Regions from separate parts of the Pseudarthrobacter defluvii genome, predicted to be linked through region 2. Evidence: riboswitches for the same ligand, from Rfam matches in the RefSeq annotation. Region 2 holds a riboswitch; the other holds the start of a gene.
What was found. A riboswitch is a leader RNA that binds a small molecule or an ion and turns the genes downstream of it on or off. The one in region 2 is predicted to bind cyclic di-AMP.
Positions count from the first base shown of each region.

Region 1 (7,212 bases), on a different replicon from region 2:
CCAGCGGCCTCAACAGCGTCGGCGACGTCGCCCTGCTTGACGGTGCCGAACAGGCGGCCGGACTCGCCGGCCTTGACGACCAGCTTGACCGGCTTGGCGGACAGTGCGGCGGCCTGCTTCTGAGCATCTTCCAGGGAAGCGTGCTCGCGGGCAGCGCGGGCAGCCTTGATGGACTCAACCTGCTTCTCGCCACCCTTGGACCAGGTCAGGGCGAAGTTGCGGGGCAGCAGGTAGTTACGTGCGTAACCGTCCTTGACCTCGACAACATCGCCAGCAGCACCGAGACCGGTAACTTCGTGGGTCAGAATGAGCTTTGCCATGTTAGTTAATCCCTTCCTTAGCCGCGGCCAGCGCCGGAGTAAGGCAGCAGAGCAACTTCGCGGGCGTTCTTGATTGCCTGGGCGATCTTGCGCTGTTCCTGCACCGTAACGCCAGTGACGCGACGGGCGCGGATCTTGCCGCGGTCGGAGATGAACTTGCGCAGCAATGCTACGTCCTTGTAGTCGATGACAGTGATGTCAGCGGCCTTCAAGGGGTTGGACTTTGGTTTGGGCTTACGGAGTTCAGCCTTAGCCATCGTGGAGCTCCTATTCTAGGGAGCCCGTGGATATTGATCCACGGGATGGTGGTGGTCCGACGGCGGCAGCTGCTTTGGGTGCCTTGAGCACCCTGGCAGTCCCGGCGCCGGGCCGTTGTTTGGGTTTTAGAAGGGAGGTTCGGAATCGGGGCCGTTGCCCCAGCCGCCTGCGTTGGACACCCCGGGTGTGGCCCAGGGATCATCCTGTGCAGCCTGCTGGTTGCCGCCGCCCCAGCCTCCGCCGGAGTTGCCGCCCTGGTTTCCACCAGAGTTGCCGCCTCCGAAGCCACCGCCGCTGTTGCCGCCGCCGAAGCCGCCGCCACCCTGTCCGCCGGAGCGCTGGGTGCGGTTGACCTTGGCGTTGGCGTAGCGCAGGCTGGGGCCGATTTCGTCGACCTCAAGCTCGATGACGGTGCGCTTTTCGCCTTCTTTTGTTTCGTAGGAGCGGCTCTTCAGCCTGCCGGTCACGATGACGCGCATACCCTTTGTCAGGGACTCGGCAACGTTTTCGGCTGCTTCACGCCAGACAGCGGCGCGGAGGAACAGGGTCTCCCCGTCCTTCCACTCGTTGGACTGGCGATCAAAGGTGCGGGGGGTGGAAGCGATGGTGAAGTTCGCTACTGCCGAACCGGACGGTGTGAACCGCAATTCCGGGTCATTGGTGAGGTTACCGATGACCGTAATGGTGGTCTCGCCTGCCATCTACTGCCTCCTTGTTCGATCCTGGGTGAAGAGTGCGTTTCCTGCGGGGTAAAGAATGAAGACGGCTGAATTACTCAGCAACAACCTTCTGCTCTTCGGGGCGGGTGATCTTGGTGCGCATGATGGTCTCGTTAAGAGACAGCTGGCGGTCAAGTTCCTTGGCGGTCTCCGGCTTGGCGGTGAAGTTCACCACGGCGTAGATACCTTCGGACTTCTTCTTGATCTCGTAAGCCAGCCGGCGACGGCCCCAGATGTCAACCTTTTCGATGGTTCCACCATCGTTGGTGATGACGTTCAGGAACTTCTGAAGCGACGGCTCAACGGTACGCTCTTCGACCTCGGGGTCGATGATTACCATCAATTCGTAAGGACGCATATGTGAACCCACCTCCTTTGGGCTAAGCGGTTACGGCATTTCCGTAACAGGAGGTTCATTTGCGATTCCGTGCAATGCCTTGCCGCCCGAACGGAGGCAGGCGCAGCACAGACTTCACTATCTTAGTGCATTTGGACCCGATAGGCGATTTGCGCCTGACTCGAGGCTAGCCGCGTGACGGTCTGAGCAGGCATCCCCGGTGACGCTATGTGGAAAACCGGAAAAAGGGGCCGGATGCCACCAAGTCGGGGCACTTCCCGCAGAACCGCGACGTGAGTCCCGTTACCTAATTGTGATTTTAGGGCCACATTCGTGTACGGTCGAGCGGGGGCCGCCCCCAGCCGGCCCCAATCCCGGATGACGCCCAGCTCTGCCGCTTCCGGTGATCCACCAAGTTCCAGGCAGAGGCGGGGGACCCAAGTCTCACGGGCCTGGCTTGCGCCTGCCCTGGGGTGAAGCCGCACACGCGGCCGGATGCCTCATCCGAACCCGACAGCTAACTCCGCAGGCGTTGAGAGGTAACTTCCCCATGCCCGCACACCGCAAAAACAGCGCCCACCCAGCGCCCCGTTATCAAAAAGAGACCGCCGCCGACGCCCCCCTTCATCCTTCCACCGGGGCCAAACCAGGCCCCGGGCGGCGGCCCTGGCCCCTCGCTGCCGGTCTCGCCGCAGCACTCCTCGGGGCGGCTTCCCTGGGCCTCGGCCTGGCCCACAGCACCAACCCCACAGATGTGGCGCGGGTGGCGAGCGCCTCCGACACCGGCAGTGGTGTCCCGGTAAGCGATGTCCCCACGAAGGAACCGGCCGTTGCCCCTGCCCCCGCCACGCCCGCTCCGGCACCTTCCCCGGCTGCCGCTCCTGCTCAGGGCCCGTCCCTCCCCCAGGCTCCTGCCGCGGCAGAGCCGCCGGCACCGGCCGTCCCGGCCGCCCCCGAGGCCCCTATCGCCCTGGCGCCGGCCGCGGCCCAGCTGGCCAGCAGCGGCGCGCCGATGCCCACCGGGGTGCCCGGGAACTGGACCCTGGCGTTTGCCGACGACTTCAACGGCGCCGGATTGGACACCGCCAAGTGGTCCGGCTGCTGGTTCTCCCCCGGCTGCGGAACCATGAACAAGGTCTCCACCAGTCCCGCCAACGTCTCGGTGGCCAACGGAAACCTTGCCTTGGGCCTGGCATCCTCCACTTCCGGCGCGTTGGTGTCGACCAACCCGAAGGGCGGCGCAGGCACGGGCTTCCAGTTCACCACCGGCTACGTGGAGGCGCGCATCAAGTTCCCCGGAAACGCCAATGGCCTCTTCAACTGGCCCGCATTCTGGACCACGGGGCAGTCCTGGCCGGCCACCGGCGAGAACGACATCGCCGAGGTGCTCCAGGCGAAGATGACCGTTAATTACCATTCCACTTCCGGCTCGCAGAACCAGGGCGGCGTCGGCGGGAACTGGGCCAATGAATACCACACCTTTGGCCTGCACCGGATGGCCAACTCGTCGGATGTCTACTTCGACGGCGTCAAGGTCAAGTCTTACCCCACGAATGACGGAAACGCCCCGCAGTACATCGTGCTGAACGTGGGCGCCTCGTCAACGAACCCGGCCTACGGCCCCCAGTCCCAGATGCTGGTGGACTACGTGCGGGCCTGGCAGTAGCCAGCCACGCACCCATGTGATGAAGGACGACGGCGGGACCTCCCGCCGTCGTCCTTTCGCTTTTCCTGTGGTTTCCCTCAAGGTTGCCTAAAGCAACCCTTCCACCCTTGATGTGATCCATTACACTCTTGCAATGAAGCTCCTGTACGTGACGGAAAGCGTGCCCAACCGGGATCCAGAACTGGGGGATGGCAGCTCCATGATTCCGTACGAGGTGATCCTGCACCTTCCTGCCGATGTTGCCGTCACGCTGCTGACTTTCTCCGGTCCCGTTCCGGTCCCGGCAGCCATCAGGAACCGGTGTGAGACGGTGTACGAACTGGCCCCGCGGGAAGAACTTTCGGCCTTCGTGCGGTCCCTGGGCGGCCTCACCGGCCTGGGAAAACAGCGGCGCGCCACACCCTCCGCCCGCGCTGCCGCCGCCCGCCTGTCCGCCGGCCAGGACGCCACGCTGATCCACGGACCGCACGCCCTCTTCCTGTCCCACCACATCACCGGGCCGCTAGTGCTGCAGACGGTGGACCCCTGGTCCATCCGGGCCGGCATGGACACCGCCATCGCGCGGACGTTCCGGCCCGCCTACCGGCTGCGTGAAGAGTTGGCGGCACGCGCTGAACGGCAGTTGCCGGCAAGAGCCCGGCTGCTGACCGTCGGGGCGCAGGACGCTGCCGCGTGGGCCGCCAAGCTGGGCAGGCCGGTCAGGAGCATCCCCAACGGAACGGAAGTGGCAACAGGACCCCGCAGGAGGCGGGATGTACCCGTGGTGTGTTTCGCGGGCAGCCTCAACTACGCCCCCAATGTGGACAGCGCCGCTGTATTGGTTGAAAGAATCGCGCCCCAGGTGTGGCGGGAGGTGCCGGACGCCCGCTTCGTCATCGCGGGGCGCCGGCCCACACCGGCCGTGCAGGCACTGGCCGGCCCACAGGTGGAAGTCCTGGCCAACGTGCCCTCCATCCTGGACGTATTCCACGGGGCCGATGTGGCGGTCTTCCCGGACGAACACGGCGTGGGTATCCGGAACTCCGTGCTGGAAGCCCTGGCAGCCGGGCTGCCCGTGGTGGCAACGCCGGTGGCCGCCAGGGAACTGCCTGCGCATCCGCTGCTGGCCGTTGAGGGCAGCATGGACGCCCTTGTCCGCAGGGTGGTGGAGCAGCTCAGACTCCCCCGGGCTGCCCAGGAACCACCGCAAGGACCAGGGCAAGGGGCGCCGCAGGACGGATCCACCGGAGGAACCGCAGTCCGGACCTGGGAAACCGTCGCCGGCGAATACCTGGCGGAGGTCCGTGCGGCTGTTGCTGCGTCTTCCCCGGCCGGGGCACTTTCCCTACCGAACAGGCAACCGTGACGTACGCTCCGGGGGAATTGGAACGCAAGGGCGTCCGGGGCGCCCTGTGGCAAGGCATGGCCTTTGCCTCCGGCAGGGTGATCGTGCTGGTCACCACGGTGGTGCTGGCGCGGCTCCTGTCGCCTGCGGAATATGGCCTCGTTGCCCTGGCACTGGTGCTCATGGCATATGCGGAAACCATAGCTGACGCCGGCGTGGGGCAGGCGCTGGTCTATCTTCCCAGGACGCCCGTCATAGCGCGCTCCGCACTGCTGCTTTCCGTTGCCCTGGGTGTGGGCCTGGCCTTGGCGGCGGTGCTCGCCGCCGACACCGTGGAGGACGTGGTTGGGCTCGAGGGCGTGGCCCCGCTGGTCCAGGTCCTGGGCGTTTCAGTGCTGGCCACCGCGTGCGGCGCCGTCCCGGAGGCCATCATGCGCCGGGACCTGAAGTTCAGGCAGCTGACGGCGGCTCCGGTGCTCCGCGCCGCAACCATGGGAACGGTGACCCTCTACCTGGCCTTCACCGGCCACGGCGCCTGGTCGCTCGCCGTCGGAACAGCTGCCGGGTCCGTGGCCTACGCCGCCACCTGCTGGTTCCTGATCCGCCACGAGGCGCCCTGGCAGCTTTGGCGGGTGAGCCGCAGCGCAATCGGCGAGAACGTCCGCTTCGGCGCCCCCGTCGCCGGCAGCACCTTGCTGGCCAGGGCGATTTTCGACGTCGACTACCTGGTTATCGGCGTCATCCTGGGCGCCCAGGCCTTAGGCCTCTATACCCTCGCCTTCCGGCTGCCCGAAGCCTTGATCCTGAACGTCTTTTTCGTGCTCTCCACCGTCCTGTTCCCCCTGTACACCCAGGTCCGCGGGGACCGGCAGCGGCTGCGGGACGGGTACCTGAAAAGTGTCACGGTGCAGGCGCTGTACGGCATTACGGCGGGCGTAGGACTGGCCGTGGTGGCCCCCGTCCTGGTACCGGTCCTGTTCGGCCGGCAGTGGGAGCAATCAGTCACGCCGCTGGTATTCCTTGCCCTGTACGCGGCGGCCCGGTCCCTTGGCGCCGGGGCCAATGACGTCTACAAGGCCATGGGCAGGCCAGGGCTCTCCATTTGGATCTCCGTGGTCCGCCTGGTGGTCCTCCTCCCCGCGCTGATCTTTGCCAGCCGCTGGGGCATTGTGGGTGTTGCCTGCGCCCAGATGGTGGTGGCCGTGGTCTTCGCGTTCGGCATGCAGGCTGTGGCCGCCAAAGTAATGGGAACCAGGATGCGCCGCATGCTGCGCGCCGCGGCACCCGGCCTGGTGTGCGGCGCCGCGGTGGGGCTGGTGGGCCTCCTGAACCTCGCGCGGCATGCGCTAGGACCCGTCCCCACGCTGGCGGTCATGGTGGTTGCCGGCGTAACGCTGGTGTACGCGGTGCTGCGGTTCGGCTACCGGGAGCTGCACGACGAGATACTCGGTCTGTTCAGGCGCAACCACGAAAGTCCAGGAGCGGCGGAAAGCCGGACCTCCTAGGGTTTCTTGCCTGAATTCGTGCCCCCTGGGCCGGGGAAGTTGTTGCCCTTAAACCGCTTCCACCACGTGGCGCCACAACCAGAAGTCCCTATCGGCCTGGAGGGTGGCCCGGACTTTCCCGTTCCCCTGTAAGGGATCCGCCTCCGCTTCCTGGGCCAGGCGGTCGGCGAGCGTAGCGGTGGACCGGGCCCAGGTGGCGATGACCAGCTGGGGAAGGAGCGACTGGTCCACTCCCCTCATGCTTAGGTGGCGGGACAGCGGGTCAAGCGCCCAGCCGCCCTGGCCGAACGCCTTGTCGAAGGCCGCCAGCTGGGCCTCCCTGGCGAACGCCTGTTCGCTGGACTCGCTCAGGTACTGGAGGTAGAACACCAGGTCATGCCCGGGCACGCCGTCGGTGAGGGACCGTTCCCAGTCCATCACCTGCAGGGCGCCGCCGGGCTTGATGAGCAGGTTGGGGTGGCTCAGGTCGCCGTGTTCGATGACGGCGGGCAGCTGAGCGTGGCGCAGGGGCGCCAGGAGTTGGTGTGTATGTTCAACCAGTTCACGTGTTGGGGCATCCCCTGCAAGGTCCTCAAGCGCCGCCAGGGGCGCGGCTACGGCGCGCTGGTACCAGTCCGCGTTGTCCGTGGCAGCGTGGGTGCACGGAAGTGAAGCGACAAATTCAGTCCCGGTGGCGACGGCGGACGGCAAGTCCGCGGCCACCGTCCGGGGATCGAGGGGCATGCCGGTCAACGCCGTTTCGACGAGGACCGTAAAGGGTCCCGCGTCCCTGATCCCCACGAGGCGCGGAACTCCGCCACCCGAGCTGTCGACGGCGGCCGAGAGTTGATCAAGCATGGCGGCCTCACGCCGCACTCCGCTGTTGTCGCCGGGCTGGCGGGGGACTTTCACTACCAGGGCGGGTTCCCTTTCCCGGGAGGGAAACACCAGGGCCACCACGTGCCGGGAGGTGGCGAAGCGCGGGGTCAGCAGCAGCGTCTCCCAGCGCTTCCCCAGGCCGTACCGGTCAAGGGCGAACTCGTCGTAGTGGTCCCGCAGGAACTGCTCCACGAAGCTCATGGCTGCTCATTCCTTTCCGGCCGC
Region 1 is NZ_CP066362.1:4,145,937-4,153,148, forward strand. It holds gene rplI (50S ribosomal protein L9) at 1-320, opposite strand, end outside; gene rpsR (30S ribosomal protein S18) at 338-577, opposite strand; gene JCQ34_RS19300 (single-stranded DNA-binding protein) at 704-1,279, opposite strand; gene rpsF (30S ribosomal protein S6) at 1,350-1,655, opposite strand; cyclic di-AMP (ydaO/yuaA leader) riboswitch at 2,034-2,180, shown strand; gene JCQ34_RS19310 (glycoside hydrolase family 16 protein) at 2,185-3,300, shown strand; gene JCQ34_RS19315 (glycosyltransferase) at 3,434-4,645, shown strand; gene JCQ34_RS19320 (oligosaccharide flippase family protein) at 4,642-6,129, shown strand; gene JCQ34_RS19325 (aminoglycoside phosphotransferase family protein) at 6,178-7,188, opposite strand; gene JCQ34_RS19330 (hypothetical protein) at 7,185-7,212, opposite strand, start outside.
Region 1: linked by a shared signal. The riboswitch ahead of JCQ34_RS19310 (glycoside hydrolase family 16 protein) and the one ahead of JCQ34_RS19700 (M23 family metallopeptidase) in region 2 are both predicted to bind cyclic di-AMP.

Region 2 (7,212 bases):
AAGGACCCCGGGTCCCGGGTTTCAGCCGGCAACGTCCCCCTGCCATAGGCAGTCGCGACAAGGACCGCAGCGATGGCGAGAAGCCCGGCAATGGCCAACCACCAGAGCCTGGGCACTGCTGCCGGCCGCCCGGTTGGAAGCTTCACAGCCACAAGAAATCCTTCGCACTAGACCTGCCGCACGGCAGGGACACCGGGGCACATGCCGTCAGGACCGACACCAAACCAGATTATCTGTAAGGTTGTTCAGACGATAATCTGGCTGGTTTCTGATTCTGTGTCGGGGGCCGGCCCGGTCCTGAAGCGAATGTGAAGCATTAGCAGTCGAAGGTAATCTTGATGAATGACCACCTCTCCGATGCCCCCGGCGGCAGCCCGCGGCAGCGACTGTGCTGTCCGGCTGGTGGACGCCGACCGGGTCCGCTCCGTCCGGGACAGGATGCCGCAGGAGTCCGACGTCGCCGACCTTGCCGTGATTTTCGGTCTCCTGGCCGATCCCGGACGCGTACGGATCCTCATCGCCCTGCTCGAGGGGGAGATGTGCGTCTGCGACCTGGCTGCGACAACGGGTCTGAGCGAATCCGGTGTTTCGCACGCCCTGCGCCTGCTGCGCGGGCCCAAGGTCGTCACGGTCCGGCGTTCGGGCCGGATGGCCTACTACTCGCTGGCCGATGCGCACGTCCGTTTACTCCTGGATCTCGGCCTGACCCACGTCGGGCACACGGGGCAGGACCGTCTGGTCTCAGCAGCCAGCAGCTAAGACCGATACAGCGGGGGAAGTGCGCAGGGGGGTTCGGGCATGAACGGTGATTACAGTATCGACGGCCCGGTCTGGCTGCCGACCCTGCCCCCGTCATTGGGCGAGTATCTGGCCCCGAACCTGCAGCCCGTTCCGCTCATCCCGGCGCTGGCGCTGGCCGCTGCCGTCCTCTACCTGGCCGGGGCCATTACTCTCTGGCGCCGGGGCAGGGCCTGGTCGCCGATACGCACCATCTCGTTCCTGACCGGCTGCGCCGCCATCGCCGTGGTCATGGGAGCCGGGATCGAAGGCTACGGGCTGCGGATGTTCTCCATCTTCATGTTCCAGCAACTGACGCTGATGATGGCCGTTCCGCCGCTGCTGGTGGTCGGCTCACCCGGCACCCTGCTGCTGCGCACGACACCACACAACCGGCTGGGCCGGCCCGTGCTTCAAGCCGCGATCTGGGGCCTGCGCTCCAGATGGGGACGACTGGCCATCCACCCGGGGTTCATGGTCCCCCTGTTCCTGCTGAGCTTTTACGGCGTGTACTTCTCCGGGCTCGCCGATCTCCTGCTGCCCAGCTGGTACGGGCACGTCGGGCTGGAGCTGCTGTTCCTGCTCGCCGGGATCCTCTTCACCGTGCCGCTGATCTCGGCCGACCCATTGCCCACCCGGCAGACCCATTTTGGGCGATTGATCGATATTTTCGCCGAAATGCCACTGCATGCCTTTTTCGGGGTGGTCATCATGATGGCAACGGATCCGATGGTCGAATTCTTTGCCGTCCCGCCCGAAAGCTGGAATATCAACCCAATGCAGGACCAGGGAGTCGCCGGCGGGCTGGCATGGTCCTACGGGGAGCTGCCGGGGGTACTGCTGCTGATGTTCATCCTGGTCCGGTGGCAGCGGGACGAAGCCAGCGGCTGGGCCCGGTCAGAACGGGCAGTAGCCACCGCCGGCGGCGATGCGGACATGGATGCCTACAACCAGTACCTGCAGCAGCTGGCCAACAGGCCCGAACGGCACCGCTGAACCGGCCTGGCCCGCCGCGTCGTTACCTTCCGAACACTTCCCTTTATTGTCCGGCAAGCGCCGAAACGATGAGCGCCTTCAGGGTCCCTTTCTCGGAGATCCCGAGGATCCTCGCGCTGACCCGGCCCTCCCGGTCCAGGACAAGGGTGGTGGGAACGGCGCGCGGCGGCACATAGGTCGTCATGGCCAGCAGGATCCCGCCGTTGCTGTCATCAAAACTGGGATAACCCACCCCGAACGTGCGTTCAAAGGCAGCCGCAGTCGGCGCATCGTCCCGGACGTTCACGCCGTAGAACAGCACTCCCTGGTCCCGGAATTCATTGTTCAGCGCGACCAGGTCCGGCGCTTCCTTCCGGCAGGGAGCACAGCCCGCGTACCAGAAATTCAGGACCACAGCATTGCCCGCCCAGTCCTCCGAGGAGACGGTTTCCCCGCTGAACAGCGTCCCGGTCAGGGAAACCTTCGAACCCCGCGCATCGGGGCGGTACTCGTTGACCGAACCATCACCTGCGATGTAGTTCTTGTCGTCCCCTGCGCGCGCCTGCGCGGCGAGCGAATCCTCCCGCCCCCCGCAACCTGACAGGGCCAGCGCCGCAGCACCGAACCCCAGAACAGCCCGCCGCGGCGGGCACTTGCCTTCTCCTGCACGCTTGAACAGATCCACAGTTGTCGATTCTATCCCGTGTAGAAAAAGGGAGCGGCGGGCGGCTTGCAGACGACTATCAGGTAAATCACAGGGTTATAACGATTCCAGGACCTGCCTGTAATGTTGATACAGGCATTTGTGTATCAGTGCCTTCGAGGCCGAAAGCCCAGCCCCGCCCGGGCCTCGCAAACGACGAGCTTCACAGGCGGGGGCGGAGAACCCATCTTCCGGCAGCTGCGCTGCCTTGGGGTGAAGCCGGAGCTGAAGACTGCATCGAGCGGTTCGAGTCCCCGGCCGGGCTTGATCCTTGGCCCGAACCCGACAGCTAACTTCGCAGGCGCTGAAAGGACCCCATGCCGTCTTCCCCTGCCCGCGGCCGGCACCGTAGCCCGGTGCCCGCCCGAGCCTGGCGCGTCGATTCTGCCGCACCCCGGCACAGCCGGCGCCGGCCCACCAGCCGGGACTTCGCCGTCCTTCGACGCAACCTTCCGGCAGCGGCCACCATCACCGCAGCAATGCTGGTCGGCGCAGCCATCACTGCGGCCAATGCCGGCACGGGCACTGACCGGCCCGCTGCGGCAGGCGCGGAACAGGTGGCCGCAATCGAGGTTCCGGCGCAGGCTTCCCCGGGCGCCAGCATCTCCTTCGACCGGTCCCCGGTGGCCACTGTCCCGGCCCCGGCCGTACCCGAATCCCCGGCGGCCGGGTCTGCCGGGGCTTCGGCGCAGCTGGTCCCCGCGGCAGCTGTTCCCGCCGGCCCGGCGGCTTCTTTCGGGCTCGCCGCACCATTGGCGAGCATGTCCGTAGCGTCGCCGTTCGGTTTCCGCACCAGTCCGATAACCGGGGGATCCGGGGAGCTTCACACCGGCCTTGACCTGGTGGCGTCCTGCCAGACAGCGGTGTTCGCGGCTGGAGCCGGAACGGTGGTCGAGGCAGGATGGTCCGCGTACGGCGGGGGAAACCGGATCGTGGTCGACCACGGCAACGGCCTGAAAAGCACCTACAACCACCTGGCCTCGATCGAGACGAGCGTCGGCGCCCCCGTCGCCGCCGGGCAGCGGCTGGCCGCTGCCGGAACGACGGGCAACTCCACCGGCTGCCACCTGCATTTTGAGGTGCTCTTCAACGGCCAGACCGTTGATCCGCAGGGCTGGCTGTGACCGGGCCGAACCTTGGCGCGGGCGCGGCAGGCCGCGCAGCACGGCCGGTTCAGCGCCGCGGCCTGCTGTGGGCCGTCTTCGTCACCGTGGTTATCCTCACCGCGCTGGCTTTCTTCGCCATCGGCCGGCTCTCCGGCGCGCCGCAGCAGATCTCCGATGATGGACCGGATGCCGGATTTGCCCGTGACATGCAGGTCCACCACGCCCAGGCCGTGGAGATGGCCCTGATCATCAGGGATACGTCCACGAACGAAGAAATCCGCGCGGTCGCCTATGACATCGCGACCACGCAGCAGCACCAGAAGGGTCAGATGTTCGCCTGGCTGCAGGGATGGGGCCTGTCCCAGGCAGGCAAAGGGGCGCCCATGGCCTGGATGGGGGCCGGGAGCGGGGACCACGGACAGTCCCACGGGGCCTCTGCTGCCGCGGCACCGCAGTCACAGATGGAGGGCATGGCAACCCCGGAACAGATGCAGGCCCTCCGGGCTGCTTCCGGGACAGAGGCGGACCGGCTTTTCACTGATTTGATGATCCGCCACCACCAGGGCGGGGTGGCGATGGCCACTGCGGCCGTGAACCTCGCCGAGACCGCCCGCGTCCGTGACTTCGCTGCCGGCCTGGTCGAAGCCCAAAGCGCTGAAATACTGGCCTTGCAGGATCTGCGCGCCCGACTTTGACCACCCGCAGCCCATTCCGGCCGCACCAGCGACGAAAGCGAGCCCACCTGATGTCCCAGCCCCGGCCCTCCCATGAGGAACGACAGGCGATCCTGAAGGCCCTGCAGGCAAAACAGCGGGCCAAGGCGCGCCGTAAAGCCTGGCTGCTCTACGGTGCGGCGGCGGCGGTCGTCGCCGCGATCATTGGTTCGGTGGCGTTTGTCGTCGTCGGCGAGGTACGCCAGCGCGAGGAAGCCACCGCGGCGGCGTCCCGGCCGATAGAGGGTGAGCAGGACTTCCCGGACCAGTCCAGGAACCATACGAGGGAACCGGTCAGCTACCCCAGGATCCCTGCTACCGGAGGGGATCACGCCCCGGTCTGGACCAACTGCGGAATCTACACCGCCCCCGTGCAGCAGACACAGGCGGTGCATTCCCTGGAGCACGGTGCCGTGTGGCTCTCCTACCGTCCTGACCTGGCTGCGGACCAGATCGCGGAACTGACCGCTGCCGCCGAGGGGCAGCAGTATCTCCTGCTCAGTCCCGTCCCGGACCAGGAGGCTCCGATCGTGGCCACGGCATGGGGCAAGCAGCTGGCCTTGCAGACCAGCGGCGATGAACGCCTCGCCACGTTCATCAAGAAGTACCGTCAGGGCCCGCAGACCCCGGAACCGGGAGCCGTCTGCACCGGCGGAATCCAGGGCTGAACCCAGCCGCAGGGGTGTTCTCAACGTCGGCTGACAGGTCCCTGGCATTGCCTAGACGGGCATGAGGAAGGTCCCTGCCAGGTTCTGCAGCTGATAAATCCACTTCACCCACAGCCCGGAGACCATCAGGACGCCAAGGATGATCAACATCGCCGCCCCGGCGATGTTGACCGCACGGATATGGGCCCTGACAACGGCCAGGACCCGGGAAACCCAGTTCAGGCCGAAAGCGACCAGCACAAAAGGGATCCCCAGGCCCAGACAATAAACAAACGCCAGCAGCGCACCGCGCCAGGCGCTTGCGGCCGCGACGCTCAGGCTGAGCACGGCACTGAGGGTCGGACCCATGCACGGGGTCCAGCCGAGCCCAAACACCACGCCCAGCACCGGGGCGCCGGCCAGGCCTTTCCTGCCCGGAGCACGGAATTTCCTGGTCTGCTGCAGCCAGGAGAAACCGCCCAGCAGGACCAGGCCCATCAGGATGACGACGACGCCCAGGACCCGCATCAGTGGATCCTGCCACCGCACCAACCACGACCCGATGGCACCGAAGGCTGCACCATAGAGGGTAAATACCGCCCCGAAGCCCAGAATGAACAAGGCCACCCCGGTCAGGACACGCCGCCGGTTCCCGGGCTGGCCGGGATCGGTCAGCCCGGAGACGAACCCCAGATACCCCGGAACCAGCGGAAGGATGCAGGGCGAGAGGAACGAGACCAGGCCCGCGACCGCTGCCAGCGGCAGTGCCAGCACCAGCGCACCGGAGGTCACGCTGGAAGCAAAAAACTCTCCGATGTCCACTTACTGCCCTTCCCTTACCGCGCCGCGTACCGTTCCCAGAACCAGCAGCCCTGCCCCGGCCACAACGAAAACCCCGGCAAGATTCGAACTCGGCAACCACCCGGTGTGCAGGTAATCCACCACCCCGGCCCCATCCAACAGATCCGCAAGATTTCCCAGGGCACCACCGAGCAGGAGAGCCGCAGCGGACAGGGCAGGCTTCCTCAAACGCGGGGCGGACCGGACCAGGGCGGCGGCCAGCACAGCAACAAGCAACACAGCACCCAGCACCAGCGCCCCAGGGGGAAGCCAGGACAGGGGACTGAAACCGGCACCGGTGTCGTAGGCCAGCCAAACGGTAAACAATCCGAAGTCCGTGTTGTGTCTGTCGTGGCCGAGGGCCTGGACCAGGGCGGCCTTGACCAGGAGATCGGTCACCGCCAGGGCTGCGGCAGAAAAGACCAGGACAGATCTGGCGGCACTGGAGTGCTCAGAGCCCAGTACGCTCACGTGCTCGATGCGGCGGTGCCGCGCACCGCGGCCCGCAAAGATTCAGCGGAAGGCAGCCCGGAAAGACCGGTGCCCGCGGGATAGAGCCGGCAGCTTAATCCGGCGTCTGCCGTGGAAGGAAACAGGTCCTTCCCTCCGGCCGTGAATGACGGGGAGCCGCGGAACAGCATCTCGGCGGCCTCGGATTCGGAGCTGATCTCACGAACAGTCACCAGTTCAGGGTCAAGGCCCTCGGCGTGCAGGACGTGCCTGAAGAGCTCCAGTGCAGGTCCGGAGTTGGGGCAGCCAGGTATGGTGCGCACTTCGTAGGACATGCCTTACTCGCCCCGGGGTGCCAGCGGCAGGGCAAGGCTGAGGGGTTCCGGTTGCGGTGCAGCCGCTGTTCCGCAGCCCTCGCAGCGCGGTGCCGCCGCAGCGACGGGAGAACTGCCGGGGTGGGGGAGGGGGGCGCCGGCGTCGTGTTCGGAGCCCTTGTCCGGTCCGGCAGGTGCGCAGCAGGCGTCCTCAGTGGCCTCGCCGTGCTCGGCGGTGCTGTGCGGGACCGCACAGCAGACATCGCCCTTCCAGGCGTTGATGCCTTCCCGGACGGCGATCGCGGCGATGACCAAGGCCGCCCCTGCATCTGCCCACCACCAGCCCAGGGTGCTGTTCAACACCAAGCCCACCAGCAGAACAGCCGAAAGATAGGTGCACAACAGGGTCTGTTTGGAATCAGCGACAGCCGTGCGGGAGCCCAATTCCCGGCCCGCGCGGCGCTGCAGCCAGGACAGGACCGGCATGATCGCCAGGGACAGCGCGGCGATCACGATGCCCGCCGTGGAGTGCTGCGCCTCACCGCCGCCGGCCAGAGAACGGACCGAATCCACGGTAACGAACAGGGCCAGGGCGAAAAAGGACACCGCGATGATCCGCAGCGTCACGTGTTCGCGCCGTGCCGGGTCCTGTGCGGAGAACTGCCAGGACAGAGCAACCGCCGATGC
Region 2 is NZ_CP066363.1:19,152-26,363, forward strand. It holds gene JCQ34_RS19680 (cytochrome c oxidase assembly protein) at 1-152, opposite strand, end outside; gene JCQ34_RS19685 (ArsR/SmtB family transcription factor) at 343-759, shown strand; gene JCQ34_RS19690 (cytochrome c oxidase assembly protein) at 799-1,773, shown strand; gene JCQ34_RS19695 (TlpA family protein disulfide reductase) at 1,817-2,431, opposite strand; cyclic di-AMP (ydaO/yuaA leader) riboswitch at 2,600-2,774, shown strand; gene JCQ34_RS19700 (M23 family metallopeptidase) at 2,773-3,579, shown strand; gene JCQ34_RS19705 (DUF305 domain-containing protein) at 3,576-4,256, shown strand; gene JCQ34_RS19710 (DUF3105 domain-containing protein) at 4,307-4,942, shown strand; gene JCQ34_RS19715 (cytochrome c biogenesis CcdA family protein) at 4,994-5,743, opposite strand; gene JCQ34_RS19720 (signal peptidase II) at 5,744-6,232, opposite strand; gene JCQ34_RS19725 (hypothetical protein) at 6,229-6,546, opposite strand; gene JCQ34_RS19730 (cation diffusion facilitator family transporter) at 6,550-7,212, opposite strand, start outside.